One region of the Arthrobacter sp. NPDC057013 genome, then DNA from elsewhere that is predicted to be linked to it. Evidence: riboswitches for the same ligand, from Rfam matches in the RefSeq annotation. Region 1 holds a riboswitch; each other region holds the start of a gene.

Region 1 (7,353 bases):
TGCGGTGGACGGAGAAGCCATACTTCAATGTATGCCTGAAGATACCGCGCGGTCATATTACCCCCGGGTAAAGTGAAGTTAACTGCAATGGAAAGAAGGCCAACAGTGGTTCATCATGCACCGGTTGATCGAACTCAGGCCGCGCATTCCAATCCCGGCCAGGCCCGCTCCGCCGGCCAGCGCTCCGCCAGGCTGCCGCGCGACGAGCGCCGGGCCCAGCTGCTGGCCGCAGCCCAGGAGGTTTTTGTCGCCAACGGCTACCACGGCGCCGCCATGGACGAGATCGCCGAAACGGCCCACGTCAGCAAGCCTGTGCTGTACCAGCACTTCCCGTCGAAGCGTGAGCTGTACCTTGCGCTGCTGGACGCCCACCTCGAGGCGCTGACCGAGCTCATGCTCGGAGCCATGAACTCCACCACGGACAACAAGGAGCGCGTGCAGGCCGTGATGCGCGCCTACTTCCGCTTCATTGACAGCGACGACCAGGCGCACCGGCTCGTGTTCGAGTCCGACCTGATCAACGACGCCGATGTCAGCTCTCGCCTGGAGACGTTCAACAAGACGTTCGCCGAGGCCATTGCGCGGATCATCGCCGAGGACACCAAGCTGCCGCTGCTGGAAGCCCAGCTCCTGGGACGGGGGCTGGCGGGCATGGCCCAGGTCAGTGCCCGCTACTGGCTCGAGACGGACGGCAACCTCGACCTCGATGTGGCCAGTGACCTCATTTACCGTTTAGCTTGGCGCGGAATCTCTCGCTTCCCCAAAGAGACCTAGACTACAACTGAAACTACCTTTGAAATTTCAACCTTGACTGGCTGGGAGGCCTTGCTGTGGAAGTAAAGATCGGCATTCAGAACGTCGGCCGTGAAATTGTGCTGGAATCGGCTCAGGATGCTGACGCCGTGGCCAAAGTAGTGGCCGAGGCCATCGCCAAGGGCAGCGAGCTCCGCCTGAACGACGAGAAGGGCCGCCAGGTCATCATCCCGGCCAACGTCCTGGGTTACGTCGAAATCGGCGCAGAGGAAGTGCGCCGGGTCGGCTTCGGCGCACTGTAGGCCGGGCCGTGCTGTCCCTCGTCATCGTGCTCCTGGTGACTGCCGCTGCCGGATTCATCGTCTGGGCCAATGACCGCCGCCACACCAAGTACGGCATCCTCCTGCCGGCGGGCACCGCAGTCGCGGTGGGGATGCTGGCGTGGATCATCTGCATCTGGGCAGGGCTGGGCTACCAGCCGGGCCTGACGTGGCTGCCGTGGGTCCTTCCCATGGTGGCCGGGACCGTTGCCGCCCTCGCAGTGGCTGTCTACCTGGGCCGTGCGCGGGCCAAACAGGACACGCATCGGCTGACAGCAGCCCTGAAGATCTAGGACCCCGAAGATCTAAGACCCGCTGAGGTCGGGCCCATGGCCTTCCTCGGTGCACAGGCACAGCCGGTTCCCCTGGGCATCAGTGACCACCACCCAATTGGGTGCGTGGTCACTGTTCATTAAGGCCCCGGTTGCCGCCGTCTTCTCCAGGACGGGTGCCGATTCGGCCTTCGAGCGGTGAACGTCCAAATGCAGGCGGTTGTCGTTGGGGGTTGCGGTCTCCTGGAACCACACCCCGGGGCCGCGGCCGTAGGGGTCCACGAGGTCGCCGAACCGGCCCTTCCGGTAACCGAGCGCCACGCGCCAGACCTCGGAAATCTCGGCGGCGTCGGCCGTGTCAATGCCGATGTCCACCGACCGGTACAGGCCGGGCTGGGCCTCGGCGCCGGCCGCCGACGCGGCCGCACTGACCGTTGCCGCGGCCCTCGTGTCCCGCGTGGTTACCTCGCCACCGACGTCGTGGGAACTGAACCGGATGAACACCCGGTTGTAGCGCCAGTCCAGGTCCGGATGATGGTCCATGTCCTCTGCCACACGCCCGACGGCGGCAATCAGCTCCAGCGCAGCCGCCGCCGTCGGCGTCTTATAGACGGTGACCAGGCCGCCCTGCCGGTAACGCCAGTCCGGAAGGCCCGCGAGCGCTTCGTCGATCTGGGGTCGGGTGAGGATGTCTTCCCTGGCGGCCACGGTGCACTTCCTAAGCAGGACCTGTTGAGCCTGCCGCCGCCGGGCCGCCAGGGATTTGCCGGGCTTAGAGGAACTCGGCCCGGCCCTCCATGGCCGACGAGGCCAGGGCATGCTCACGGCGCGGGATCCGCCCGGCCGCACGCGCCAGCCTACCGGCGGCGACAGCATGTTTGAAGGCCTCGGCCATGAGTGGGGGGTTCTGCGCGCGCGTGACGGCGGTGGCCAGCAGCACGGCGTCGCAGCCGAGCTCCATGGCCAGTGCCGCGTCCGAGGCTGTGCCGATCCCTGCGTCCAGGACCACGGGAACGGAGGCCCGCGACACGATCAGCTCGATGTTGTGCGGATTGAGGATGCCCAGGCCCGTGCCGATCGGTGCTCCCAGCGGCATGACGGCCGAGGCTCCCAGATTTTCGAGCCGGAGTGCCAGGACGGGATCGTCGTTGGTGTAAGCGAAGACCTTGAAGCCGCGGTTGACCAGTTGCTCGGCGGCGTCCACGAGCTCCACCGCGTCAGGCAGCAGCGTGTGCTCATCCGCAATGACCTCGAGCTTGACCCAGTCGGTCTCCAGCGCCTCACGGGCCAGCTCGGCCGTCATGACGGCGTCCCGCGCCGTGAAGCAGCCGGCGGTGTTGGGGAGCACGCGGATGTTGTGGTCCACCAGCAGCTGGAAGAGCGAGCCCGTTTCGGCCGGCGAGTAGCGCCGCATCGCAACGGTGGTCAGCTGGGTGCCGGAGGCGACCAGCGCTGAGCCGAGGCCGTCCAGGCTCGGGGCGCCGCCGGTGCCCATGATGAGCCGAGAGGTCAGTTCCACCCCGTCAATGACCAGGCTGTCTGCTGTTTCGACCAATGTTTCTGCCATCGTGCTCATCCTCCTTGGACTGCCGTGACTAGTTCGATCTCGTCGCCCTCGGCGAGGGCGGTGCTGTGCCACTGGCTGCGCGGCACGACGGCTGCATTGCGCGCCACCGCCACGCCCAGCCGCTGGCCGTCGGCGGCCTGTCCGTTGGCGGACAGGCGGCGCCCCGTGACCTGGCTGACGAGCGAGGTGACCGAGGCGCCCTCGCCTACTTCCTGATCGATACCGTTCAGAGTGATGTTCATGCTGGTTCCTTGTTCGGGTCAAATGTGACGCGGGTCATGGCGGAGATTGGCTGGCAGCGATCAGCCAGGGGTCGGGCTGCGTCCAGCGGCGGATTCCAGCAGGGCAGGTTCACCCGTGTCCTGGAGCCCGGGGGAAAACCGGCCCGGGCGGAACGCGGACCAGCGCGGGTCGCGGGTGCCGTCCATGAGCTGGCGGCAGATCACTGCTGCCGCCGGGGTCAGCAGGACGCCGTGGCGGAAGAACCCGGTGGCGATGATAAGGCCGGCCACGTCCGTGCCGCGGTCCTGCACCGCACCGGGCCCGCTGGCCGGCACCCGGCCGAGCAGCGGCGCGTTGTCCGGTGTGCCCGGCCGCGCCCGCGCCGTGGCTTCGAGAAGCTCGAGCTCGGCGACGGCCGGCAGCAGGACCTGGGCGTCGCGCAACAGCTGGTAGACACCGCCGGCGCTGGTGCCGGGTACGCCGTCCTCGCGCTGGGTGGCGCCCACCACCACCGTGCCGTCCTGGCGCGGCACGATGTAGACGGGGACGCCCCGCACCATGCCGCGGACCGTCGCGGTGAGCAGGGGCTGCAGGTGTGCGGGCACCCGAAGCCGAAGGATGTCGCCGTAGACCGGGCGCAGCGGCAGCTGCAGGCCGGCGGGCAGGTTTTGCAGCTGGGCCGCGGCCAGGCCGTTGGCCACCACCGTCTCGGCGGCTCTGACGGTGCCTCCGCCGGCAAGCCGTGCTCCGCAGACCCGCCCGCCGTCCCAGAGCAGGCCGGCGGCATGTTCCCGCACCGCGTATCCGTCCGCCGCCGCAATCTCCTGGCCATGACGGGCCAGCCCTGCTGCGATCGCCCGGATGAGCCGGCGCGGATCCACCTGGTGGTCCGCCGGGATATCCAGGGCACAGGAGATTCCGGGGCTGAGCAACGGCTCCCTCGAACGTGCCTCGCGGATGGTCAGCGGTTCGACACCCAGTCCGTGGGTCCGCTGCACGTCCCGCAGGTCCAACAGGGCGCGGCGGTCGGCGGGATCGGCACCCACCGCAAGGGTCGGCGTCGTCCGGTATCCGGTGTCCTCGCCGGCGGTGAGCGTGGCTGCAAACTCCGGCCATCGTGCTGAGGACTCCAGCATCAGTTCCAGGAGACCTTCCTCCTGGTAATGCAGTTCGCTGACCGGGGCGAGCATGCCGGCCGCGGCCCAGCTTGCGCCGCTGCCGGGGGCTTCGTCGATGAGTACCACTGAACGGCCGGAGCGCCGTGCTTCCCAAGCGATCCCGTGCCCTACAACGCCGCCGCCGATGACGGCCACATCCGCCTCAAGACAAGTGGCGGCACGTTTTGCGCCGCTGGTTTCAGGGTTCACGCAATTCCTTCCCTACGCCGGTACTAACCGGATCAGGTCAAGCGGTCGGCTCTGACGCCCTCTCAGCCCTGCGTCTTTTATGACAGCAGCAATCGGCTCCCGCGGTACCTGCCCAGTTTAGAGGAACTAAGGTGGTTGCCATGACCCAGCACTCTGTCCACACCGCCGCCCGCCTGTACCTCTGCACCGACGCCCGCAAGGAGCGCGGGGACTTTGCGGACTTCGTCGACGCGGCGTTTGCCGGCGGCGTGGACATCATCCAGCTGCGGGATAAGAGCATCGAGGCGGCCGAGGAACTCGAGCTGCTGGAAATCGTCCATGCCGCCGCGCGCAGGCACGGCCGGCTGTGGGCCGTGAACGACCGCGCCGATATCGCGTCCATCGCCGGCGCACCGGTGTTCCACATCGGCCAGAAGGACCTGCCGCTTCGCGCCGCCCGGAAGCTGCTGCACGATGCCACGGTCATCGGGCTGTCCACCCACAGCACGGAGCAGGTGGACGCCGCCGTCGCCGCGGCCCACGGGCGCAGCGGCCTGGACTATTTCTGTGTGGGCCCGCTGTGGGCCACGCCGACCAAGCCCGGGCGCGCCGCCGTCGGGCTCGATTTGGTGCGCTACGCGGCGGAGGCCGTCCGCACCGCGAATGAGGAACGGGTGGGCGGACTGCTGCTGCCCTGGTTCGCGATCGGCGGGATTGACCGCACGAACGTGGAGCAGGTCCTGGCGGCGGGAGCCAGCCGGATCGTCGTCGTGCGTGCCATCACTGAGGCAACAGATCCGTCGGCCGCTGCGGGCGAACTGCTGGACGCCCTGGACGCAACGGCGCCGGCCGTAGTCTCCTAAGCCGCCGCCTCCAAAGGAGAGACCGCTACCCGCTGAGGCCCAGCTGGACCATCCGCCGGGAATGGTTTTCCGCGACTTCGGCGGTGATGCCCCGCACCAGCTCGCGTGCGGTGGCGTCCGTGGCGCCCGGTTCCGCCTCGACAAACAGCTCGCTCAGAAAGGCGTGTTCATGGCCCACGCGCTGGGCCTGCGTGATCGCTTCGCCCAGCAGCCGGCGGCCCCACAGCGCAAGCCGGGACGCGAGCCGGGGGTCGTCGGCCAGTGCTCCCTTGAGCCGATCCCGGAGTACGGCCGTGGCCTCATCGGATGACTGGATCTGCTGGATGACGTCCCGCGTTCCGGCATCCACGAACCGGGCCACCGCCCGGTAGAAATCGGCGGACACCGTGTCCACCACATAGGCCTTCATCAGGGATTCGTACCAGTCCGCCGGGCGGGTCCGTTCGTGGAAATGGTCCACGGCCAGCTGGAACGGCAGCATCGCATGTTCGACGTCGACACCCATCTCCGCCAGCTTGGCGCTCACCAGCTCGTAGTGCCGGAATTCGATGACGGCGATCCTGCCGAGCACGGCGCGGTCGTGCAGCGTGGGCGAGTAACGGGCGTCGGAGGAGAGCCGCTCGAACGCGGACAGTTCGCCGTATGCCATCACGCCGAACAGGTCTGCGACAAAGCGGTCATAGCGAGCGGTGCCAGCCGAGGATGTGCCCATAATCCAAGACTAACGGCGCAATTCGGGCTAACCTGATTTTCGTGTCACATCATCGGCTGTCGCCCAGCGTCCACGAGCAGACCAGTGCGCTCGCGGATGCCCTGAGCGCGCTGCGGACCGAACTGGAGCTGCCCGGGGAATTCCCCGAGGACGTGCTCAAGGAGGCCGAAGCCGCCGTGGCCGGCCGGGAATTCCCGGACCTGGACCTGACCGGGGTGGAGTTTCTGACCATCGATCCGCCGTCGTCCACCGACCTTGACCAGGCGCTCTTCATCGAGCGCCGCGCCGGGGGCTACCGGATCCTCTACGCCATTGCCGACGTTCCGTCCTTCGTCGAGCCCGGCGGCGCGCTCGACGCCGAGACCCGCCGCCGCGGGCAGACTTTCTACGCCCCGGACGGCCGGATTCCGCTGCATCCGGAAGTCATCAGCGAGAATGCCGGCAGCCTGCTGGCCGGGCAGCTGTGTTCCGCCTTCGTCTGGGAGTTCGAACTGGACGCCGCCGCCGAGGTGGTGTCCGTCGTGGTGCGCCGGGCCGCCGTGCGCAGCCGGGCCAAACTCAACTATAAGGACGTCCAGGCAGACCTGGATGCCGGCACGGCCCCGCCCATGCTGCAGCTGCTGCGCGAGGTGGGCCGCAAGCGCGTGGACCTGGAGCGGGCCCGCGGCGGCGCCAGCCTTAACATGCCGGAGCAGGAGATCGTCCAGCTTCCCGACGGCGGCTACCGGATCGTGGCGGTCCCCCAGCTTCCGGTGGAGGACTGGAACGCCCAGATTTCGCTCATGACCGGGATGGCCGCCGCCTCGATGATGCTCAACGGCAAGGTGGGGATCCTGCGCACCATGCCGGCCCCGGATGAACGCTCGCTGAGCCACTTCAAGCGGCAGACGGCCGCGCTGGGCAAGCCGTGGGACGGGCAGGAGACCTACGGCGAGTACCTGCGCAGCCTCGATCCCACCGACCACCGGCAATTGGCCATCCTGCATTCGGCCGGCATGCTCTTCCGCGGGGCCGCGTATACGCATTTCGACGGAACGGTTCCGGAGGACGCCGTCCAGTCGGCCATCGGCACCGCGTACGCGCACACCACCGCACCGCTGCGCCGGCTCGTGGACCGGTTTGTCCTGGTCATCTGCGAGGCCCTGAGCAACAACAGGCCGGTGCCGGCCTGGGCCCGCGAGGCACTCCCCTCGCTCCCCGAAATCATGGCGTACTCCGACCAGCTGGCGGCAAGGATGGAACGGCTTGCCCTGGACACCGTGGAAGCGGCGCTGCTGATCAACCACATCGGGCAGGAG
Region 2 (7,353 bases), on a different contig from region 1:
GGCAGGCCCAGGTGTTCCTTCGGCGTGACGTAGCAAAGCATGGCCGTGCCGTAGCGGGCGATTTCGGTGGCGCCGATGGCCGAGGTGATGTGGTCGTAGCCGGGGGCCACGTCCGTGACCAGCGGTCCCAGCGTGTAGAAGGGAGCACCCTTGCAGAGCTCCTGCTGGCGCTCAACGTTCTCGCGCACCAGGTGGAACGGGATGTGCCCCGGCCCCTCGACCATGACCTGGACGTCGTATTCCCAGGCCCGCTGGGTCAGCTCAGCCAGCGTGTCCAGTTCGGCGAACTGCGCGGCGTCGTTGGCGTCCGCCGTCGCACCCGGCCGGAGGCCGTCGCCCAGCGAGAAGGCGACGTCGTACTTCGCGAAGATCTCGCAGAGTTCGTCGAAGTGGGTGTACAGGAAGTTTTCCTGGTGGTGGGCCAGGCACCAGCCCGCCATGATCGATCCGCCGCGGGACACGATGCCGGTTACGCGGTTCGCCGTAAGCGGCACGTACCGCAGCAGCACGCCGGCGTGGATGGTCATGTAGTCCACGCCCTGTTCGCACTGTTCGATGACGGTGTCGCGGAAAATCTCCCAGGTGAGGGCGTTCGCTTCGCCGTTGACCTTTTCCAGGGCCTGGTAGATCGGCACCGTGCCGATCGGCACGGGGGAGTTGCGGATGAGCCACTCACGCGTCGTGTGGATGTCGTCGCCCGTGGACAGGTCCATGACCGTGTCCGCGCCCCACTGGGTGGCCCACTGCAGCTTGTCCACTTCCTCCGCGATGGAGCTGGTGACGGCCGAGTTGCCGATATTGGCGTTGATCTTCACCAGGAACGCCTTGCCGATGATCATCGGCTCGGATTCCGGGTGGTTGATGTTGCTGGGGATGATGGCCCGTCCGGCGGCGAGTTCGCTGCGGACCAGTTCCACATCGCAGTTTTCGCGGAGGGCCACGAAGCGCATTTCGGGGGTGATGACGCCTTGGCGCGCATAGTGCATCTGCGTGACGGTCCTGCCGTCAGCCGCGCGGCGGGGCACCGGCCGGGCGCCCTTCCATTCGGCGGAAGCCGCGCCGCGGCGCACGGCCGACTTGCCGTCGTCGAGCAGGTTCCGTTCACGTCCGTCATACGTCTCGGTGTCTGCCCGTGCCGTAATCCACTCCGAGCGGAACGGGGCGAGGCCCACCAGGGGGTCGCTTCCCGGGCCTGCCGTGCGGTAAACCCGCAGCGGTTCGTTCTGCTCGCCGTTCGGTGAGGGCTCCAAGGCGATTTCCGTTACCGGAACCCGCAAGCCGTCACCTTCCAGATAGGCCAGTGAATGGGATTTCAGCGACTGCATGACACTACCGGCAGCGTTAACGGCGGTTTCGCTCTGGGCTGCATCAATTTGGGCAGGGCTCAGCCGTGATTTCTGGGTGCTCAATTTACTGCTCACTTCCTTCGCCGGCATTACCCGGACAGGTTCAACGGTCGCAGGCTGCGCCAGCCTGATCTCAGCCCCTGCAGGGGCCCCCGTGTGGTCGTAAACGAAGCTACCACACCCCGGATTGGACCTGTCCATCTATGAAAAGCCGGTCCGACGAGCCCGTTTGCCGCCACGGAAGCCGATTAAGCTGGAAGCCATGGCGCACATCATCGAATTCAGCGGACCCGTGCTCACGGCTGCGGACGAGGAACGCAGCGGGCTCTGGTCCGTGGACGGGAAGCTCACGTTTGATCCTCCGGGCCGGCGACCGGACGCCGTCCTCGATGGCTGGGTCCTGCCCGGTTTCGCCGATGCCCACTGCCATATCGGGCTGGGCCCGGGCGGCGCCGTGGACGACGCCGTGGCGTATGCCCAGGCGATCACGGACCGCAACGCCGGCACGCTGCTGGTCCGTGACGCCGGGGCCGCCAGTGACACCCGGTGGCTGCAGCAGCGGGCCGATACGCCGCGCATCATCCGGGCCGGCCGGCACGTTGCCCGGTCGCGCCGTTACCTGAGGAACTTCGCCGTGGAAGTCGAACCGGAGGGCCTCGTGGAGGCGGTGCGCAAGCAGGCGCGCGAGGGTGACGGCTGGGTCAAGCTGGTGGGGGACTGGATCGACCGGACGGCCGGCGACCTCACACCGTCGTTCCCGCCCGCTGCCGTGCGGGACGCCGTGCGGGCCGCCCACGACGAGGGGGCGAGGGTCACGGCACACTGCTTCGGCGAGGACACCCTGGATGACATGCTCGACGCCGGCATCGACTGCATCGAGCACGCCACGGGCCTGCTGCCCAGGCACATTCCCCGGTTCGTCGCGCAGCAGGTGCCGATCGTTCCGACACTCATCAACATCGCCACCTTCCCGGACATCGCAGCCCAGGCCGAGCCGAAGTTTCCGCGGTATGCCGGGCACATGCGCGCACTGTGGTCCCGCCGTCGTGAGCGCGTCCTGGAGGCCTATGAGGCCGGCGTCGAAATTTACGCGGGAACGGATGCCGGAAGCGTGATCCGCCACGGCCGTATCGCGGACGAAATCCTCGAACTTCACGCCGCCGGGCTGCCGGCTCCGGCCGCGTTGGACGCTGCCTGCTGGCGGGCGCGCCGCTGGCTGGGCGCCGAAGGCCTGGCCGAAGGTGCGCCGGCGGACGTGGTGGTCTGCCGGGAGGATCCGCGCACGGTGCCGGGGACCATCCGCAGTCTCGCGAACGTGGTGTTGGGGGGCAAGATCGTCCATTAGGAATAAATTGAAGCTTCAAGTAATTTAGAGATGTAGAGGCCGCCGAAATCCGGTGGTCCGGACATTCGGGAGTATTCAATGACAGCAGCAGACAGCAGCCAGGACTTGCTTCCTGCCGACCTCACCATGGGCACCGTCATGCTCAAGGTGGGCGACATGAAGCTCATGACCGACTATTACCAGCGCGCCCTCGGGCTCGATGTCGTCGCCGAGCAGGACGGCGGCCTCTACCTCGGCCGGCTCAAGACGCCCCTGGTCCACCTCGCCCCCGCTCCGGGCCTCAACATCCCCGACCGGGGCGAGGCCGGCCTCTTCCACACGGCGCTCCTCTTCGAGGACCAGTCCTCGCTCGCCGCCACCGTAGCCAGCGCGGCCCAGTACGAGCCGCAGGCCTTCGTGGGCAGCGCCGACCACCTGGTCAGCGAGGCCTTCTACTTCACCGATCCGGAGGGCAATGGCATCGAACTCTACTGGGACCGCCCGCGTTCGGCGTGGTCCTGGGAGGGCAAGAACGTCGTGATGGACAGCCTGGCGCTCCCGCCCCAGCGGTATCTGCAGGAGCACCTCACGCAGGAATCGGTGGAGGGCCAGCGGGGCGCGGACGCCGAGGTGGGGCATGTCCACCTTCAAGTGGGTGACGTGCAGTCAGCCCACGACTTCTACGTCGGCACCCTCGGATTCGAAAAAACGGCGGGCTGGCACGGCCAGGCCCTGTTTGTGTCCGCCGGCGGCTACCACCACCACATGGCCATGAACGTCTGGAACAGCCGGGGCGCCGGTCCGCGCCGGGACACGCTGGGACTCGGCGAGGTTCTCATCGAGGTCCCGTCGGGGGACGACGTCGGCGCCCTCGCCGAACGTCTCAAGGTCGCCGGGGTCGAATCGCACCACACCGGCGCCGAGCTCCGGTTCGAGGATCCGTGGCGCAACCGCCTCCGCGTCGCCGTTCGATAAGCCTCGCCGTTCGATAAGCGTCGCCGTTCGGTAAACCGGGTGCGCTCCCGGGGAACCCGGTTGGGTTAGGCTGACATCCGAAGGGCCCTGGCGCTGCCGGGGCATGCACGCCCCGACGGAATGAGGACGAATCCATGGGCTTCACTGAAGTGTTTGTCGCCACCCACAACGACGCCCTCAAGCGCGCAGAGGCGCTGGAAGGCGGTGCGGCCGCCGGGGACGGCATCCGGATCGCCGGCATCAGTGATTTTGAGATCGAACAGCTCGGCGACCTCGCCGGTGCCGCGGTGCACGCCGCGGGTGCGGACTATGAGCTGGCCATGGTTGACGTGGCCAGTGATTCACTGCTGGGCGTGCCGGCGGCGATGGTCCGGGCTCTGGCTGAGCTCCTCACGTACGAGTCCGAGGGTGAAGGCAATGTCCTGGATGAGGTGGCCGAGCGCTGGGCTGCCGAGGACGACATGCCGTTTGGAGCCGTGGAAGCCAGGAAATATGTCCAGCAACTCGCTGAGCTCGCCGGGACCGTAGACGAAGGCAGCAGGACCGGCCTCTACGTCTGGTCTTCGTAGCGCAGCCAGGTTATTCCGGTACCTGTGGGACTCGGTCCGCACGTCAAGTCGAATTAACGCGGACGATCTGGCACAATGAACAGGTACTCGATCTGCGTGGCCCCTCTCTCCGCGTCTGGATCCTGTCCTTTTCGAACCCCAAGTACGGCCCGCCCCACGGGTGCAGAACGCGGGTTCAACCCCGTTTCAGAAACAGGAGTGACCACAAAAGTGGCCGTAAAGATTCGCCTTAAGCGCTTCGGTAAGATGCGCGCACCGTACTACCGCATCGTTGTTGCCGACTCGCGCACCAAGCGTGATGGCCGTGCCATCGAAGAGATCGGCAAGTACCACCCCACCGAGGAGCCCTCGTACATCGAGGTCAACTCCGAGCGTGCGCAGTACTGGCTGTCCGTTGGCGCGCAGCCGTCGGAGCAGGTCGCCGCGATCCTGAAGATCACCGGTGACTGGCAGAAGTTCAAGGGTCTGCCGGGCCAGGAAGGCACCCTGAAGACCAAGGCCGACAAGGAAGCATTCGTTGCTCCGGAGAAGGGTTCCGTGATCATCCCGGAAGCCATCACCAAGAAGGCCAAGGCATCGGAAGCCCCCGCCGAGGCTGAAGCAGAGACCACCGAGGCTGAGTAAGTTGCTGGCAGAAGCGCTCGAACACCTTGTCCGCGGCATTGTCGACTCCCCTGAGGACGTCAAGGTCAGCGCCAAGAACAACCGCCGCGGGGATACCCTCGAGGTGCGCGTTCACCAGGAAGACCTGGGACGGGTAATCGGACGCCAGGGCCGCACCGCGCGTGCACTGCGCACGGTCGTGGCGGCGCTGGCAGATGGCGAGCAGGTCAGGGTCGACGTCGTCGACACCGACCGCCGCCGGTAACGCGCCTGCAACACTTGTCTTAACGTCCGGCCCCTCCACCAGCTAACGGTGGAGGGGCCGGACTGTTTTGGGCCCTGGCTGTGTTCAGGACGCCCGCCATAGTCCTAACCACGCATCACAAACAGAGGAACACATGCAGCTTCAGGTGGCCCGTATCGGCAAGCCCCACGGAATCCGCGGCGAGGTGACCGTCCAGGTGCTCACCGACGCTCCGGAGGACCGGTTCGTTCCCGGCACCGAGTTCGTGGTGGAGCCCGCCTCCGCCGGGCCGCTCACCGTGAGCAGCGCCCGCTGGAACAAGGACATCCTCCTGCTCGGTTTTGAGGAGGTGGCCGACCGGAACCGCGCCGAGACCCTGCGCGGCGCCAAGCTGTTCATCGAGACTGAAGAGCTGGACGAGGACGACGACGAGGGCTGGTACGAGCACGAGCTCGTCGGCCTCGAGGCCCGCGTCGGCTCCCAGGCCGTGGGCAAGGTTGCCGCCCTGAACACCATGCCGGTGCAGGACCTGCTCGTCGTCGAAACCCCGGACGGCAAGGAAATCCTCATCCCGTTCGTGGAACAGATCGTCCCCGAAGTGAACATCGAGGAGGGCTTCGTCCTGCTCACCCCGCCGGCTGGCCTGTTCGAGGTCAACGAGGAAGGCGGCGCGGAGGACCCGGAGACCAGGGGCTCGGACTCCGTCGAGGAAGAGGCTGAGCCGGAGGCCAAAGCATAGATGAGAATCGACGTCGTCAGTATCTTTCCCGAGTACCTGGCACCGCTGGAGCTCTCGCTCATCGGCAAGGCGCGCCAGGACGGGCTGCTCGACCTGAACGTGCACGACCTCCGCACCTTCACCACCGACCGCCACCGCACCGTGGACGACACGCCTTACGGGGGCGGTGCAGGAATGGTGATGAAGGCCGAGCCGTGGGCGCAGGCGCTCGAGTCCGTGGCGGCGGCCCGGCCGGCCGGTGCGGCCAAGCCCGTGCTGATCGTCCCGTCCCCGGCGGGGGAGCGCTTCAACCAGGCGCTGGCCTACGAACTTGCCGAGGAAGAGCATCTGGTGTTCGCCTGCGGGCGGTACGAGGGCATTGACGAGCGCGTCATCGAATGGGCCGGGGAGCACTTCACGGTGCGCCCGGTCAGCCTCGGCGACTACGTCCTCAACGGCGGTGAAGTGGCAGTCCTGGCCATGGTGGAGGCCATCGGCCGGTTGCTCCCCGGCGTGGTGGGCAACCCCGAGTCGCTTGTGGAGGAGTCGCATTCGGACGGCCTGCTCGAGTACCCCGTCTATACCAAGCCGTCGGTCTGGCGGGAACGGGAAGTCCCGCCCGTCCTGCTCAGCGGAAACCACGGCAAGATCGCGCAGTGGCGCCGCCACGAACAGTACCGCAGGACGGCGGAACGCCGTCCTGACCTGCTGCAGGCGTTCGACGCCGGAACCCTGCCCCGTGCCGACCGCACCGCTCTCGCGGACCTGGGGTACGACGTCGTCGACGGCCACCTGAAGCGACGCCCGGAAGCCTGATCTGTTCCCGGGAACCCGCGTGTCCCACATGGAACGGAACGGTCCGCAATTAACCAATTCGTTCCATATGGGGCATAATTAATCCTTGTGTCTGCTGGGTCCGCACCTGCCACAGGGGGAGCGCAACCAACAGCAGGACACCCCGGTGCCGCCAACAGGTGGCGGGACCGGACCTCAACACTTCGGCGGCGATTCCCGGAATTGTCCGGGCTTGGCCGCCGTGACCCAAAGTGGATGACCTGTGGCGTTCACCAGGAGTGGATCAATGCATATCCTCGATTCCGTAGATGCAGCCTCGCTGCGCACTGACGTTCCCGAGTTCCGCGCGGGTGACACCCTCAAGGTTCACGTGAACATCATCGAAGGCAAGAACTCCCGCGTCCAGGTATTCCAGGGCTTCGTCCTGGGCCGCCAGGGCGACGGCATCCGCGAAACCTTCACCGTCCGCAAGGTTTCCTTCGGTGTCGGCGTTGAGCGTACCTTCCCGGTGCACTCCCCGATCATCGACAAGATCGAGGTTGTCACCAAGGGTGACGTCCGCCGCGCCAAGCTTTACTACATGCGTGCACTGCGCGGTAAGGCTGCGAAGATCAAGGAAAAGCGCGACTTCAGCACCGCCAAGTAAGTCCAGCCGGACTTTCACGGCGGGTCCCCACCCCGTGTCCGGCCAGCGCCGGAGCCATCCGCAACAGCGCCACAGGATACGGATTATGGACCAGACAAAACGCCAGCCAGGGAAACCGGGCTGGCGTTTTGCG
Region 3 (7,353 bases), on a different contig from region 1:
AGCGGACGTCCGTGCCGCGCGGCGAGGCCAGCAGCTCGGCGCCAGCCATCATGGTCGGCTCCCAGTCGAACACCACGCCGTCGTCCTCGCCGATCACCACGGTGTCGCCGGGCTTGGCGCCCTGCTTGAACAGCTCGGTTTCGACTCCGAGCTTGGCCAGGCGGTCGGCAAGGTAGCCAATGGCTTCCTCGTTGGTGAAGTCCGTCTGCTTGACCCAGCGCACGGGCTTCTCACCCAGCACGCGGAACAGCGGCTCCAGGTTCTTCTCCTCGCGGCGGATCCTGAAACCGGTCTCGTTGACGGCGCGGGGCCGCAGTACCGGTGCGTGCACCTTCGGCGGCGTGGCTTCCACGCTGTCGCGGGCGGCCTGGACGATCTCTGCCATGGCGAAGCCCAGCTGGCGCAGGCCCTCATGGCTCGTGGCCGACACTTCGAAGACGCGGTAGCCGCGGGATTCCAGCTCCGGCCGGACAAACTCTGCCATGTCCTTGCCGTCCGGCAGGTCGACCTTGTTAAGTGCCACGAGCCGGGGGCGGTGGTTGAGCGGAACAACTGCGCCGTTCGCGCCGGCGTAGCTCATGTCCACCGCGTACTTTTCGAGCTCGGTTTCGATAATTGCGAGGTCGGAGAGCGGATCTCGGTCAGATTCCAGCGTACCGCAGTCCAAAACGTGCACCAAAGCTGCGCAGCGCTCGACGTGTCGCAGGAAGTTGTGGCCCAGGCCCTTGCCTTCGCTGGCGCCTTCGATGAGGCCGGGGACGTCGGCAATGGTAAAGCGGACGTCACCGGCCTGGACCACGCCAAGGTTCGGGATAAGGGTGGTGAAGGGGTAGTCGGCGATCTTCGGCCGCGCGGCGGACATGGCCGCGATCAGGCTGGACTTGCCGGCGGAGGGGAAACCGACCAGGGCGATGTCGGCGATCGACTTGAGCTCCAGGACAATATCGCTGGCGTCACCCTCGATGCCGAGCAACGCGAAACCAGGCGCGCGGCGCTTCTGGGAGGACAGCGCGGCGTTTCCGAGCCCGCCCTGTCCGCCGGAGGCTGCGACGAATTCGGTGCCTTCGCCCACGAGGTCGGCCAGGACCTTGCCGTCCTTGGTCTTGACGACGGTGCCGTCCGGAACGGGAAGGACCAGGGTTTCGCCGTTCTTGCCGCCGCGCCAGTCACCCATGCCGGGGCCGCCGTTGGTGGCGTGCCGGTGCGGTGCGTGGTGGTAGTCGAGCAGCGTGGTGGTCTGCGAGTCGACGCGCAGGATGACGTCGCCCCCGTCGCCGCCGTTGCCGCCGTCGGGTCCGCCCAGCGGCTTGAACTTCTCACGGTGGACGGAGACACACCCGTGGCCGCCGGTACCGCCGGATACGTGCAGTACTACCCGGTCTACAAAGCTCGCCACGGTGAATCTCCTCTGTTGCTGAATCCGGCCGTCCTGGACGTCCAAATCGATTGTAATGCGGTTAAAAGAACAGTGGAGCGAGCCATCATGGCCCGCTCCACCGCTTCAGAACTGGTTGTTACTCTGCAGCTGCAGCAGCAACGATGTTGACGACCCGACGGCCGCGGCGCGTGCCGAATTCAACGGCACCTGCCTGCAGTGCGAACAGGGTGTCGTCGCCGCCACGGCCAACGCCCGCACCGGGGTGGAAGTGGGTGCCGCGCTGGCGGACGATGATTTCGCCAGCGGAAACTACCTGGCCGCCGAAGCGCTTGACGCCGAGGTACTGGGCGTTGGAGTCACGACCGTTGCGAGTGGAGCTCGCGCCTTTTTTGTGTGCCATTTGGAATGCCTGCCTTTAATTCTGGAAAACTGTTGGGAACCTGTTCAGTAACCCGGAGGTTACTTGATGCCGGTGATCTTGACCTTGGTCAGTTCCTGACGGTGACCCTGGCGCTTCTTGTAACCGGTCTTGTTCTTGAACTTCTGGATGACGATCTTCGGACCACGGAGGTCCTGGAGGATCTCAGCCGTAACAGTTACCTTGGCCAGGTCCGCAGCTGCGGAGGTGACCTTGTCACCGTCTACCAGGAGCAGCGCGGGCAGCTCAATGGTGCTGCCAGCTCCACCGGCGACGCGGTTCAGGGTAACGAAGTCTCCAACGGAAACCTTCTCTTGGCGGCCGCCTGCGCGGACAATCGCGTACACCACTTGGGAACTCACTTCTCTCGACGTCTATTACTAAATTTGCGTGCGGAACCCGGGTCCGGAAATTGGCCTGGTTCTCGCTGTGCCTCAACGCCGTGGATTCCCCGGGGGAACCCGTGAGCTATCCCAGGAATAAGTCCGACTGGACGATCCCGGGTCATAACCCAAGTGTTGGCGTAAGCACCGAAGATCTAGAATACGCTAATTCCGTCGTCGGCCGCAAATGAGGCTGGCACCGGCGGTTTGCCCGTGACAGGCGCCACAGGGGCGCTGTTCCGGACATCCAATGCCGTGCGCTGCCATCATACCGGGCGCGGCGCACGTTTCCGCTCAGCTGTGGCGGCCCGGCGCGTCGAAGAATTCCACCTCGTACCGGCAGGAGTGCCGGAAGGCGGTGATCATCGCTTCGCGCTCTGCCGCGGACGCGGCCCGGCCGGCGGCGTCGGCGATTTCGATCGCCCGCTGGGTGGCGGCAGCGAAGTCCTCGTCGGCGTACGTCCGCAGCCACTCGGCGTACGGGTGCCCACCGGGCGCGCCGGCAGCCACATATTCGGCGTGCAGGGTCTCCCCCACCTCGGCGTACAGCCAGAAGCAGGGCAGGACCGCGGCCACCAGCACCGCGTAGCTGCCGCCGGCCGAGGCCGCCACCAGATGGTCTACGTAGGCCTTCGTGACCGGGCCCAGCTCCGTCTGCACGGTGCGCGTGCTGAGCCAGTTGCGGTGCAGCTCGGATTCAACTTCCAGGCACTGCTGGGCGGAACGTGCCCAGAACAGCTGCTCGGACTCGGTTGGCGCCAGCGCACTGGCCCGGGCCAGGACACGGGAGTAGCCGTTGAGGTAGATGGCATCCTGCGCGAGGTAGTACGCGAATTCCTTCTCCATCAGGGTTCCATCGGCCAGCCCGCGGATGAACCCGAGGCCATAGATGGCTTCCAGGTCGGCAACAGTCTCGGCGCGCAACAGCTGCGCGAACCCGCCCTTGCGTTCGGGCGTGGCAGTACTGCCTGTCCGGGCCAGGTGGTGGAAGTGGTTGATCGGTCCGTTGCCGGCGCCGACTACCAGCTGCCCGGACGTGCGAAGGGCCCCGGCCAGCCAGGGCTTGACCGCCCGCAGTGACGCCTCCCAGTCGCCCAGGCGCGCCTGGGCCGTGGCCATGGCCGAGGAGAGCGAACACCCGGTGCCATGGCTGTTCCGCGTGCTGATCCGCTCGCCCGCAACCTCCACCACCTCTGCCGACAGCAGCCCGGCCGTGTTCACGAGGGCATCCGGGCAGGTTGAGCCGTTCAGGTGGCCGCCCTTGACGAGGACCGTGGCGCCGGTCTGGTCCGCGAGCCGCCTGCCCTGCTCAAGGGCAACGGCCCAGTCGGCCGCTTCAGGCTCGCCGAGCAGCATGGCCAGCTCGGGAAGGTTGGGGGTGATCAGGTGCGCCAGCGGCAGCAGCTTCCGGAGGGCTGTCTCCGCAGACTCCTGCAGGAGCCGGTCACCACTGGTGGCCACCATCACCGGATCCAGGACCACGACGCCGGGCCGCACCTCTTCGAGCCAGCTGCGGACCGCGGCAATCACCTGCGCATCGCCCAGCATGCCGATCTTCACGGCGTCCACGTGGATGTCGTCGCTGACCGCGTCGAGTTGCGCTGACAGGAAGGAAGCCGGCGGAACATGCACGCCCCGCACGCCGGTGGTGTTCTGGGCGGTGAGGGCGGTTATTGCGGCCATCCCGTACCCGCCGTGGGCCGCGATGCTTTTCAGGTCCGCCTGGATGCCTGCGCCGCCGGATGGGTCCGAGCCGGCGATGGCCAGGACCCGCGGAACGTCGCGGGAGGTCGGAGCGGCCAGGGCCGCGGTTTCCCTGAGGGAGCCGGCGGCAGCCGCGGGTGCGGGCAGGAGTGATGCTGATGACGATGTTGATGGCAAAGAAGACATCCCTTCGCCGGTGCTAACCGGACAGGTTCAACGGGTTTGAATCTCAGCCGGCCCGTGCGCGGCACCCCGTGTCAGTGCTCCAGCCTAGCGTGTGGACCGGCGCCGGGCACGGAATTATGCCGTCTGCGTCAGGCTGTCCGGCGCCAAACAGGACGGAACCAGAAAGGCCCGGCACCGCAACCGCGGTACCGGGCCTTAACCCGTGGGCTCGGAGGTCAGTCAGCCTGGAGCCTGTCGGCCCGGGACCTGTTCGTCCTACAGTTCCGAGGCGGGTACCCCGACGCCCAGAATGATCGGTTCACTGGCTGCCTGCGGAGCCGGCTTGGCCGCCTGCGCATTGCCCGCTTCCGGCGCCTTGGCCTCGTGCGAGTGTCCGGCGGCAGCAGCCGGCGAAACCTCGTGGTGTTCCACGGATGTCTCGTTGGCTGCCCCCTGGGCGCGGCTGGCACTGCGGTTACGGCGCGGACGGCGGCTGCGGGACGGCGCAGCGGGGCTCTCCACCGGCTGTCCTGCCGCCGGCTGCTGGATTTCCTGCCGGACCGCCGCGGGAACCTCCTCCGGAGCCTCCTCTTCGGCGGGGGCAACCGGAGCACCAAGGTGCGCGAAGGCTTCCTCCAACCGATCCAGCGTCAGGGCCGGCGTTTCCCTGGCCGGCTCGTCGCTGTGATCAACAAACGGGAGAACGACCTTTTCCCCGCCAAAGGTGAGCACTGCGCCGGGCCGTCCGGAGACGCTCTCAGTCTCCGGAGCGCGGTGCACCACCGGGCTTTCCGGTGCGGCGGCCGCGGGTGCGGCAGGCCGGGCGGCCTCACCCGATGCTGCGGCACTGTGGGCCGCTTCCTCGTGCAGATGCGCCGCGTGGGCCGCTGCCGCGATGTTGGCGAGGGCAGCACGGGTCGCTTCAGCCTTGGCATGGCGTTCAGCTTCCGACGGTTCCGGGTGGTGCGGCGCAGCAGGGGCGGCCGGAGCAGTCTCGGAGGACGGCTGCCCGCCCTTGCCCCGGCGTCGCTTCCGCTCTGACCGGGCAGGCGGCTGGACCTCGGCACGGTGCACGTGGTGCTCCGCGGCCACGGTGTTGGCGCGGCGGTGTTCCACCGGCTCGTCATGGGTGACGACGCCCCGGCCGGCACATGCCTCGCACTGCTCGCCGAAGACTTCCAGGAGGCCGGTGCCCATGCGCTTGCGCGTCATCTGCACGAGCCCCAGGGACGTCACTTCGGCCACCTGGTGCTTGGTCCGGTCGCGGCCCAGGCATTCCACCAGGCGGCGCAGGACCAGATCGCGGTTGGACTCCAGCACCATGTCGATGAAGTCGATGACGATGATGCCGCCGATGTCGCGCAGGCGCAGCTGGCGGACAACTTCCTCGGCTGCCTCAAGGTTGTTCTTGGTGACAGTCTCTTCGAGGTTGCCGCCGCTGCCGGTGAACTTGCCGGTGTTGACGTCGACCACCGTCATGGCCTCGGTCCGGTCGATGACCAGCGAGCCGCCGGACGGCAGGAAGACCTTGCGGTCCAGTGCCTTATGGATCTGCTCATCAATTCGCCAGGCAGAGAAAATGTCCTCGTCCTTGGTCCACTTTTCGAGCCGGCCCACCAGGTCCGGGGCAACGTAGGTGACGTACGCCTCGATGGTGTCCCACGCCTCGTCGCCGGAGACGATCAGCTTGGAGAAGTCCTCGTTGAAGACGTCACGCACAACCTTGATGGTCAGGTCCGGCTCGCCGTAGAGCAGCTCAGGGGCGAGGACCTTGGTGGACTTCGCCTGGCTCTCGATCCCCTCCCACTGGGCACGGAGGCGGTTGATGTCGTGGGTCAGTTCCTCCTCGGAGGCGCCTTCAGCGGCCGTGCGCACAATGACGCCCGCGTCCTCGGGAAGCCGGTCCTTGAGGATGCGCTTCAGGCGGTTGCGTTCGACGTCGGGCAGCTTGCGGGAGATGCCGGTCATGGAGCCGCCAGGGACGTACACGAGGTACCGGCCGGGCAGGGAGATCTGGCTGGTGAGCCGCGCACCCTTGTGCCCCACCGGGTCCTTGGTGACCTGGACCAGGACGGAGTCGCCGGACTTGAGCGCGTTCTCGATCCGGCGCTGCTTGCCCTCGAGGGTGGCTGCGTCCCAGTTGACTTCACCGGCGTACAGCACGGCGTTGCGGCCGCGTCCGATGTCCACGAAGGCAGCTTCCATCGACGGCAGGACATTCTGGACCTTGCCCAGGTAGACGTTGCCGATCAGGGAGTCCTGCTGCGTCTTGGAGACGAAGTGCTCCGCCAGTACGCCGTCCTCCAGGACACCGATCTGGATTCTGTCGTCGCGCTGGCGGACGATCATCTGCCGGTCCACCGATTCCCGGCGGGCCAGGAACTCGGCCTCGGTGATGACGGTGCGGCGGCGGCCGGTGTCCCGCGATTCGCGGCGGCGCTGTTTCTTGGCCTCCAGGCGGGTGGATCCCTTGACGCTGGTCACCCGGTTGCTCGCCGGCGCCTCGCTGATGGCCCGGGGGGCGCGGACGCGGGTGACCGTGTTGGGGGGATCGTCTTCTCCCCCGCCGGTCAGTTCCAGGTCCTGGTCACCGCGGCGGCGGCGACGGCGACGGCGGGACGTCACGCCGTCGTCCGGCTGCCCACCTTCGTCTTCGAGGGCTTCCTCGGAAACGTCCGTTTCCTCATCGCCGTCGGTGATCTCACGGTCGGTCCGGCTGCGGCCGCGGCGTCCGCGGCTGCGCCGCCGGCGCCGGCCGCCCTCATCCTCAAGCTCGTCCTCGCCCTCCTCGGCAACCGCGTCCTCTTTGGCGGGAGCGGCAGGACGGACCACGGTGTTCAGGTCAGGGGCCTGGAAGATGATCGACGTAACTGATGCCGGCTCCAGGAAAAGCGATCCCAGGGGTGACTGACCCGCGGGCTCTACTTCGGCCTCTTCCTCGGCAGCAGCTTCCTCGGCAGCGGCTTCCTGTGCAGCCGCGGGTTCGGCGGGGGCTGCGTCGGATGCAGGCGCCGGGGCAGCTAGAGGGGCCGGGGAGGCGGCAGGTGCCGCAGCCGCTTCGGTGGGAACTTCGGGCTGGCCGCCGGACGGCAACTCGGTGGCAGCGACGGCGGCGGGTGCCTCCGCAGATTCCTCGGACTCTGCAGGGCTTTCAGCCGGCTCGGCGGCTTTCGCCTTGGTTGTCCGGCGGCGGCGCACCGGCTTGGACTCGGCGGCCGGTTCCTCAGTGGCCTGCTCGGCCGCATCCGGAACGGCGGCTGCCTCAGCGGCCGGCTCTATGGCGGCCGCCTGCGCACCTTCCGGCA
Region 4 (7,353 bases), on a different contig from region 1:
TTTGGAGCCCAGCCGGAGCTCGGTGCCGCCGAGCACATGGGTGAACTCCTCGTCGTGCGTCACGGACACCACGGCTGTACCGGCGTCGAGCAGTTCGGAAAGGAACGAGGCAAGTTCCGCCCAGGTGTTGGCGTCCTGGCCGAAGGTGGGCTCGTCCAGGACCAGCACCTGCGGGTGCGCGGCCAGGACTGTGGCCACTGACAACCGGCGCTTCTCACCGCCGGACAGGGTGTACGGGTTGGCGTCCACCAGATGCGTGAGGCGCAGGCGCTCCAGGAGTTCGTCGACGCGCTCCTCGCCGCGGCCCAGGTGGCGCGGGCCGAACTGCAGCTCGTCCAGGACGCGGCCGGTGACGAACTGGTGCTCGGGTTCCTGGAACACGGTGCCGATCCGGGAGATCAGGTGCTCGGCCTTCCACTTGTACGGGTCGATCCCGGCGCCGGCGCTCAGCTCAACGGTCGCGGAGACCTTGCCGTCCACCGGCGGCAGCAGCCCGGCGAGGGTCAGCGCAAAGGTGGACTTGCCGGCGCCGTTGGGACCTGTGACGGTCAGTGCCTCCCCTGCCCGGACCTGTGCCGTGACGTCGCGCAGCACCGGCTCGGGAGGTACGGCGCGGAAGCCGCGGCGCCTGGGACGTTCCCGCGACACCGCCAGCTTTTCGGCCGCGAGCAGCAGCCGGCCGCTATTGGCGTTGGACGGACCGGCGGCCGAGCGGTGCCGGGTTTCGGGAACGTAGCCCGGGACCCAGACGCCGGCGGCGGTGAGCATCCCGCGGGCCTGCTGGAGGACCTCGTCCGGCGTGCCGTCGATCAGCACCGCGCCGTCCGCTGCCGACCCCGGTTGCAGGACCACAATGCGGTCCACCAGGTCTTTCCACGCGGCAACCCGGTGCTCCACCACCACCAGGGTGGCCCCGGTCTTGTCGAGGCAGCGGCCCACGGCGTCCCGGACCTCCAGGACGCCGGCGGGATCAAGGTTCGCGGTGGGCTCGTCCAGCAGGATCAGTCCCGGCCTCATCGCCAGGATGCCGGCCAGGGCCAGTCGCTGCTTCTGGCCGCCGGACAGGGCCGACGTCGGGTGGTTCAGCGGCAGGTGGGCGAGTCCGACGTCGTCCAGTGCCTCGTGCACGCGGCGCCAGATCTCGCCGCGGGGCACCGAGAGGTTTTCGGCGCCGAAGGCGACGTCGTCGCCCAGGCGGGAAAGCACCACCTGGGTTTCCGGGTCCTGCTGCATGAGTCCCGCACGGCCGCGCTGCGCGCGCGACGGTGCGCCGTCGATGAGCAGCTGACCGCTCTCGTCCGCGTCGTCAGGGTCCGGCGCCCCGGTGCCTTGCGGACCGCCGTCGTCGGCCGAACTGCCGCCCGGGTCGCTGTCCCCCAGTACGCCGGCCAGGGCGTGAAGCAGCGTGGACTTGCCGGCCCCGGAGGGGCCCAGCAGCATGACCCGTTCGCCGGGCCGGATGTCCAGGTCCAGGGCGTGGACGGCCGGCTTGGTGCGGCCGGCGTGGCGCCAGCCCCAGCCGCGGGCGCGTACCGCGGCGGGGCGGACGCCGCCGTCGTGATGTGCGGGCATCAGGAGAAGACGGGCTCCGTGGCTGCCTTGCGGGACGCGAAGGAGCCCAGTACGCCCGTCTTAGCCAGGCCGCGGGTGGCGATCCAGGACAGGGCACCGGCGATGACTGCGCCGGAGATGGCGCAGAACACGATGTACGCGAGCTTGTCTCCTGGGGCGTAGGCGATGTTCCAGCCCCACGGCGCGAAGGAGTCGTTGAGGCCGCAGAACAGGCCCGCGCCGGCACCGGCAAGCAGTGAGGCCGGGAGGTTGAACTTCCGGTACACCAGGGCGGCGATCACGAGCTCCGCGCCCAGGCCCTGGAGGACGCCGGAAATCAGCACCGTGGTGCCGTACTGGGAGCCCATGATGAGCTCGCCGGTGGCTGCGACCGTTTCGCAGAACAGGGCCGCGCCGGGTTTGCGGATGATGAGCATGCCCAGGACCGCCGGGATCATCCAGCCTCCGGCGTACAGACCGCTCAGCGGCGGGTAGACGGCGTTGACGGGAGCGGAGATGAGGTTGGCGCCCTGGGACCAGGCCCAGAAGATGACGCCGCCGGCAACGGCGATGAGCGCCGCCACCACGATGTCCGCCACGCGCCAGTTATAGCTGGTCTTCTTGATTGCTGCTGTTGTCATGATGGTCCTCCTGAGGAACAGGAGGGGAAAGCGTTCCCCCGGCTGCCGGTGGCGGGCCACCTTCTGCCGGGCGCTCTGAGAACTCGACTCCCTTGCGCCGGTACTAGCCGGATCAGGTTCGAGGGTCTGCGGCTGTCCGCACTCTCAGCGCCCATCCGCGGCTGCTCTGGCAAGTGGCCTTTGCATCCCGACGGCGGCGCTCCCCTGTCGTAATAAATCTGCCCTTGTGGGCTGGTCCAGTTTACACCTCGGCGGCCCCGGAATTCCGGGGCCGCCGTCACAGTCGGGGAGGGCTCCCTGCGCGGCCGGGGCAGCCGCCCGGAGTACATTGGGGCCATGACGCTACAGGACTCCGGCAGCGCTGGCCTGCCCGCCTTTGACCCCGATTCCGCCGAGGACCAGCCGGCGGGAGCCCTGGAAGCCCTGATCGGTCAGATCGAGGGTGAAATCGCCGAGCTGCAGTTCCCGAGGTTCAGCAAGGACGACGCCCTGGCGCTCGGCCTGGAACTGGTTGAACGCGGCAAGGAGGACAACCTCCCCATTGCCATCGACATCACCAAGGGTGAACAGGTCCTCTTTCACGTGGCGCTCGAGGGTGCCACGCCGGACAACGAGGGCTGGGTGCGGGCCAAGCGGCGCACTGCCGTGCGCTACGAGGAGCCGTCGCTGCTGGTGGGCCTGCGCGGCAGGGCCGGCGGCGGACGGATCGAGGACAACGCCTGGTTCGACCAGTCCACCTACGCCGCGCACGGCGGAGCCTTCCCAATCTATGTCCGGGATGTGGGAGCGGTGGCCGTGGTCACGGTGTCCGGGCTGCCGCAGAAAGCGGACCACGACCTCGTGGTCCAGGCGTTGCGGGAAATCCACCGGTCCATGCGGCAAAGCTAGCGTTTCATGCCGATAGGCTGTTTCGTCCGGATAGGCTAGGCAAAGACCAGTGTTCACCACGCGAGGAGTTCCGGAATGAGTTTCTTCATCAAGCTGCTTGGCACGGGCATCAGCCTGCTGGCAGGATTCGCCGGCACCAAGGCCGTCGATACCATCTGGGAAAAGGTCACCGGGCAGAAGCCGCCCAAGGGTGACAAGGACGATGTCCCCACCACGCTGCGCACGGCCCTGACGTTCGCGCTCGTTTCCGCGTCCGTGAGCGCGGTCATCCAGGTGCTGGCCAACCGCGGCACGCAGCGGGCCATCACCCGCTTCGCGAAGACCCAGGACATCGTCTAGGCCCCGACGCCGGCCGGTCTTACCGGTTTAGTCCTCGACCCACTCGAGCAGATCGCCTGGCTGGCAGCCGAGCACTTTGCACATGGCCTCCAGCGTGCTGAAGCGCACGGCCTTGGCCCGTCCGTTCTTCAGCACGGCCACGTTGGCCGGCGTCAGGCCAACCCGGTCCGCGAACTCCCCCACGCTCATTTTGCGTTTGGCCAGTTCGACGTCGATGCGCACCACGATGGGCATCAGATCACGGCTTCCATGTCGGTCCGCAGTGCCGTGGCCTGCCGCAGCAGCGCGCGCATCACCACCATGAGCAGGCCGATGACGGCGCCGCCGACCAGCATCAGCATCAGGATCATCGGCACTCCGGGATCGTCGGCATTCAGCACGATGAAGAGGAAGAGACCGGCCAGCAGGACCCAGGCCGTGAGCACCGCCCACACGATCGCGTCCACCCAGGCCAGGGCTGCGTTGCTGAAGATGCGGTCCCGCTTGACCATGGTCAAGAGTTTCCAGGTGCTCACGATCACCACCTGCACGCAGGCCACTTCCACCACTGCGAAGACGGTCAGCGGCCACTGCAGGGGCGCATCGGCGGGGTTCTCCTGCGCCATGTAGGCAAACTGCCCGGGCAGGGACAGGGTCTGGAACACCAGCAGCAGGCCGAAGGCCGCTATCAGCAGGATCCGAAGCGCGGTTACCGCCAGGCGTGTCTTGTGCATGGATCGAGTATCGCTGGTTTCCTATCGATTTTCAATCGCCTACGACGGCGGGTGGTTACCGCCGTCGTCCTCTTCCGAGTCCTTGGCCGCCTTGGCGGCCTTCAGCACCACGGCCTCCAGCTCGTCGGTGCTGAGCAGTTCCTTGTGGAGGTGCTTGGTGCGGTAGCCGGCGCGGCCCACCATGTGGGCCGAGACCGGCACGGTGAGCAGCTGGAAGATCCAGGCAACGGCCAGCACCGGCCACACCCACCAGGTGCGCAGCTGCAGTCCCACCGCGGCCAGCAGCAGGAACAGGCCGAGCACCTGCGGCTTGGTGGCGGCGTGCATGCGGCTCATCAGGTCCGGGAAGCGGAGCAGGCCGATGGCGGCGGCGAGCGACATCAGGGCACCCACCACCATGAACACGGCCGACACAGCATCGATGACGGCATCCACGGCATTCGGTTCAGGACTCATTCGGCTGCCCCCTCCTGTCGGCCACGAAGCGGGCCACCGTCACCGAGCCGATGAAGCCGATGACGGAGATGGCCACCACCAGCATCAGGTTGTTCAGGTGCCGGTTCACGGCCATGTCGATGCACAGCGCCGCGCCGAGAATAGCCAGCAGCACGTCCGCCGCGAGGACCCGGTCCAGCAGCGACGGGCCACGGGCGATGCGGATAATCGCGCCCGCGGCGGCGAGGGCCAGCGCCACGGCCGTGACGGTGAGGACCAGTTCCATCATGCGCCTGCTTCCTGGTTCAGGGCGGCAAGCTCGTCCTTCGTTCCCATGATCCGGATGAGCCCCGCCTCGGTGTCGCGGACTTCCTTGCGCAGCTTGAGGACGTCCTCCCCGTTCCGGACGTTCAGTCCATGGATGTAGAGCGTGGAGGTGGACCTGTCCACCTCCACCACCAGCGACCCTGGGATCAGGGAAATCACGTGGCCGGTCGCCGTCACCATCAGGTCTGAATGGCTGCGCAACCGAACGGCGACGACGGCGTTGGTCACCTTGGGCCCCTGGGCCACCGCCAGGTAGAACACCTGGCAGCTGGCGGCCACCACCTTGCCGAGGAACACCGCGGCGAACGGAACGGCCCGCAGCACGTTGAAGCGGCCGCTCAGATCCACCGGCGGCAGGTAGAACAGGCGCGCCACGGCAACCGCCAGCAGGGCTCCGAAGAGCAGGTTGCCGGGGCTGAAGTCCTGCCAGAGCGCTCCCCAGACGATGACCAGCCACACCAGCAGCGGCAGTTCCTGCCGCAGGGACACCTTTTTCCGGCTCACCTTCCGCCTCCGCTCAGCGCCAAAGCGGGAACGGGTGTGCCGTCACCAAGCACCGCCTGGATGTAGGCGGACCTGTCCAGCATGGCCGCGGCGGACTGGTCCGCCACGTGGAAGAGCGGCCCGGCGAAAACGGTGAGCGCCACACCCAGCACCACCAAGCCCAGGGTGGACCCCACCATGGTCCGCGGCAGGAGGCGTAGCGCCGTCGTGCCGGCTTCCACTGCCGGGGCGGGAGCGAGGAGCACCGGGTCAGGGTGCTCCGCGTCCTCGGCCTTGCGCCAGAACGCACGGTTCCACACGCGGGCAACGGCCAGGAGGGTCAGGAGGCTCGTCAGCACGCCGCCGATCACCAGGGCATAGGCCAGCGGGGTGCCCAGTCCGATGCCGGCCTGCATCAGGCCGAGCTTGCCCAAGAATCCGGAGAAGGGCGGGATGCCCGCAAGGTTCATGGCGGGAACGAAGAACAGCAGCGCCAGCAGCGGGGACAGTTTAGCCAGCCCGGCCAGCCGGTCCACGGAGGAACTGCCGCCCCGGCGCTCGATCAGGCCGGTGACCAGGAACAGGCTGGTCTGGATGGTGATGTGGTGCGCCACGTAGAACACTGCAGCGGCCAGCCCTGCCACGGAGGACATCGCCAGGCCGAACACCATGTAGCCGATGTGGCTGACCAGGGTGAACGACAGCAGACGCTTAATATCGCTCTGGGCGAGCGCACCCAGAATACCGACCACCATGGTCAGCAGCGCCACCACCATCAGGGGCGTGTTGAGGCTGTCGCCGGGGAACAGCAGGGTCTCCGTGCGGACCATGGCGTACACACCCACCTTGGTGAGCAGGCCGGCAAACACGGCCGTGACCGGGGCCGGCGCGGTGGGGTACGAGTCCGGAAGCCAGAAAGACAGGGGGAACACGGCGGCCTTGATGCCGAAGGCCACCAGCAGCATGACGTGCAGGAGCGTCTTGGTTCCCTGGTCCAGTTCGGACAGCTTGATGGCAAGGTCCGCCATGTTGATGGTGCCGGTCGCGCCGTAGACCATGGCGATGGCGATCAGGAACAGCACTGACGACACCACCGAGACCACCACGTAGGTGACGCCCGCCCGGATGCGCGGGCCCGTTCCGCCGAGGGTCATCAGCACATAGCTTGCCGTCAGCAGGATCTCGAAGCCGACGTAGAGGTTGAACAGGTCCCCCGAGAGAAACGCGTTGGAGACCCCGGCCACGAGGATCAGGTACGTGGGGTGGAAGATCGACACCGGGGCATCCTGGTCGCCGTCGGCCATGCCCTGCCCGGTGGCGTACACGAGGACGGCCAGGCTCACCGCAGAGGACACCACGAGCATGAGCGAGGAGAACTGGTCCACCACCATCACGATCCCAAAGGGCGGCACCCAGCCGCCGATGTTCACCGCGGACGTGCCGCCGTTCCAGACGGACGCCAGCAGCAGGCACTCCAGCAGCAGGGTGAGCGAGAGCAGGCCGATGCTGACGGCGCGCTGCGCGCGGGAGTGCCGGATCAGCACGAACGTCAGCGCCGCGCCCAGGATGGGAAGTACGACGGCGAGCGGGGCAAGGCTTGCGAGGTTCACTTCGCGCCTCCGTCCGTAGCCGTGCCGTTTTCCGCAGCGATGTTGCCGGATCCCGGTTTCTCCTCCAGCGCCGCGTGTTCCGCCAGGAGGGTCCGGCCGCCTGCCTCCACGGTCGCCGACGGCTCCGCCGCCGCGGAACCGTCCGGGCCGGAACCGTCAGCGCCGCGCATGGGCAGCGGGAACTCGGAGGTTTCCACGGGGATGACGGCGTCGTCTTCGGCGTCGAAGCTGGGGGTCTCGGCCACTCGGCGGTCCTCGACGTCGTCCTGGATGTCGTCCTGGCGGGCAAGCACCCAGGTCCGGTAGATGATGCCCAGCATGAAGGCCGTCACCGCGAAAGAAATGACGATGGACGTCAGGATCAGT

The links. Region 1 has a riboswitch for thiamine pyrophosphate ahead of thiO (glycine oxidase ThiO). Riboswitches for the same ligand answer to the same signal wherever they lie in the genome.
Region 2: another riboswitch for thiamine pyrophosphate. It lies ahead of thiC (phosphomethylpyrimidine synthase ThiC); the one in region 1 lies ahead of thiO (glycine oxidase ThiO).
Region 3: another riboswitch for thiamine pyrophosphate. It lies ahead of ACFTSA_RS17320 (bifunctional hydroxymethylpyrimidine kinase/phosphomethylpyrimidine kinase); the one in region 1 lies ahead of thiO (glycine oxidase ThiO).
Region 4: another riboswitch for thiamine pyrophosphate. It lies ahead of ACFTSA_RS11485 (ECF transporter S component); the one in region 1 lies ahead of thiO (glycine oxidase ThiO).

What each region holds. Positions count from the first base shown of each region.
Region 1 covers NZ_JBHUSE010000001.1:763,290-770,642, reverse strand. The annotation lists gene moeB (molybdopterin-synthase adenylyltransferase MoeB) at 1-21, opposite strand, end outside; gene ACFTSA_RS03635 (TetR/AcrR family transcriptional regulator) at 88-774, shown strand; gene ACFTSA_RS03630 (DUF3107 domain-containing protein) at 831-1,055, shown strand; gene ACFTSA_RS03625 (hypothetical protein) at 1,064-1,366, shown strand; gene ACFTSA_RS03620 (4a-hydroxytetrahydrobiopterin dehydratase) at 1,379-2,053, opposite strand; gene ACFTSA_RS03615 (thiazole synthase) at 2,118-2,912, opposite strand; gene thiS (sulfur carrier protein ThiS) at 2,918-3,154, opposite strand; gene thiO (glycine oxidase ThiO) at 3,215-4,501, opposite strand; TPP riboswitch at 4,493-4,614, opposite strand; gene thiE (thiamine phosphate synthase) at 4,642-5,343, shown strand; gene ACFTSA_RS03595 (ferritin-like fold-containing protein) at 5,369-6,055, opposite strand; gene ACFTSA_RS03590 (RNB domain-containing ribonuclease) at 6,097-7,353, shown strand, end outside.
Region 2 covers NZ_JBHUSE010000006.1:240,374-247,726, forward strand. The annotation lists gene thiC (phosphomethylpyrimidine synthase ThiC) at 1-1,409, opposite strand, end outside; TPP riboswitch at 1,405-1,512, opposite strand; gene ACFTSA_RS11195 (amidohydrolase family protein) at 1,609-2,691, shown strand; gene ACFTSA_RS11200 (VOC family protein) at 2,770-3,645, shown strand; gene ACFTSA_RS11205 (hypothetical protein) at 3,780-4,214, shown strand; gene rpsP (30S ribosomal protein S16) at 4,425-4,838, shown strand; gene ACFTSA_RS11215 (RNA-binding protein) at 4,840-5,082, shown strand; gene rimM (ribosome maturation factor RimM) at 5,216-5,800, shown strand; gene trmD (tRNA (guanosine(37)-N1)-methyltransferase TrmD) at 5,801-6,595, shown strand; gene rplS (50S ribosomal protein L19) at 6,861-7,220, shown strand; gene lepB (signal peptidase I) at 7,306-7,353, shown strand, end outside.
Region 3 covers NZ_JBHUSE010000015.1:32,008-39,360, reverse strand. The annotation lists gene obgE (GTPase ObgE) at 1-1,396, opposite strand, end outside; gene rpmA (50S ribosomal protein L27) at 1,515-1,778, opposite strand; gene rplU (50S ribosomal protein L21) at 1,838-2,146, opposite strand; gene ACFTSA_RS17320 (bifunctional hydroxymethylpyrimidine kinase/phosphomethylpyrimidine kinase) at 2,474-4,069, opposite strand; TPP riboswitch at 4,052-4,148, opposite strand; gene ACFTSA_RS17315 (Rne/Rng family ribonuclease) at 4,325-7,353, opposite strand, start outside.
Region 4 covers NZ_JBHUSE010000007.1:36,578-43,930, reverse strand. The annotation lists gene ACFTSA_RS11490 (ABC transporter ATP-binding protein) at 1-1,572, opposite strand, end outside; gene ACFTSA_RS11485 (ECF transporter S component) at 1,572-2,192, opposite strand; TPP riboswitch at 2,264-2,408, opposite strand; gene ACFTSA_RS11480 (heme-degrading domain-containing protein) at 2,529-3,080, shown strand; gene ACFTSA_RS11475 (DUF4235 domain-containing protein) at 3,156-3,419, shown strand; gene ACFTSA_RS11470 (helix-turn-helix domain-containing protein) at 3,447-3,653, opposite strand; gene ACFTSA_RS11465 (DUF2975 domain-containing protein) at 3,653-4,132, opposite strand; gene mnhG (monovalent cation/H(+) antiporter subunit G) at 4,172-4,588, opposite strand; gene ACFTSA_RS11455 (monovalent cation/H+ antiporter complex subunit F) at 4,578-4,856, opposite strand; gene ACFTSA_RS11450 (Na+/H+ antiporter subunit E) at 4,853-5,398, opposite strand; gene ACFTSA_RS11445 (Na+/H+ antiporter subunit D) at 5,395-6,987, opposite strand; gene ACFTSA_RS11440 (Na(+)/H(+) antiporter subunit C) at 6,984-7,353, opposite strand, start outside.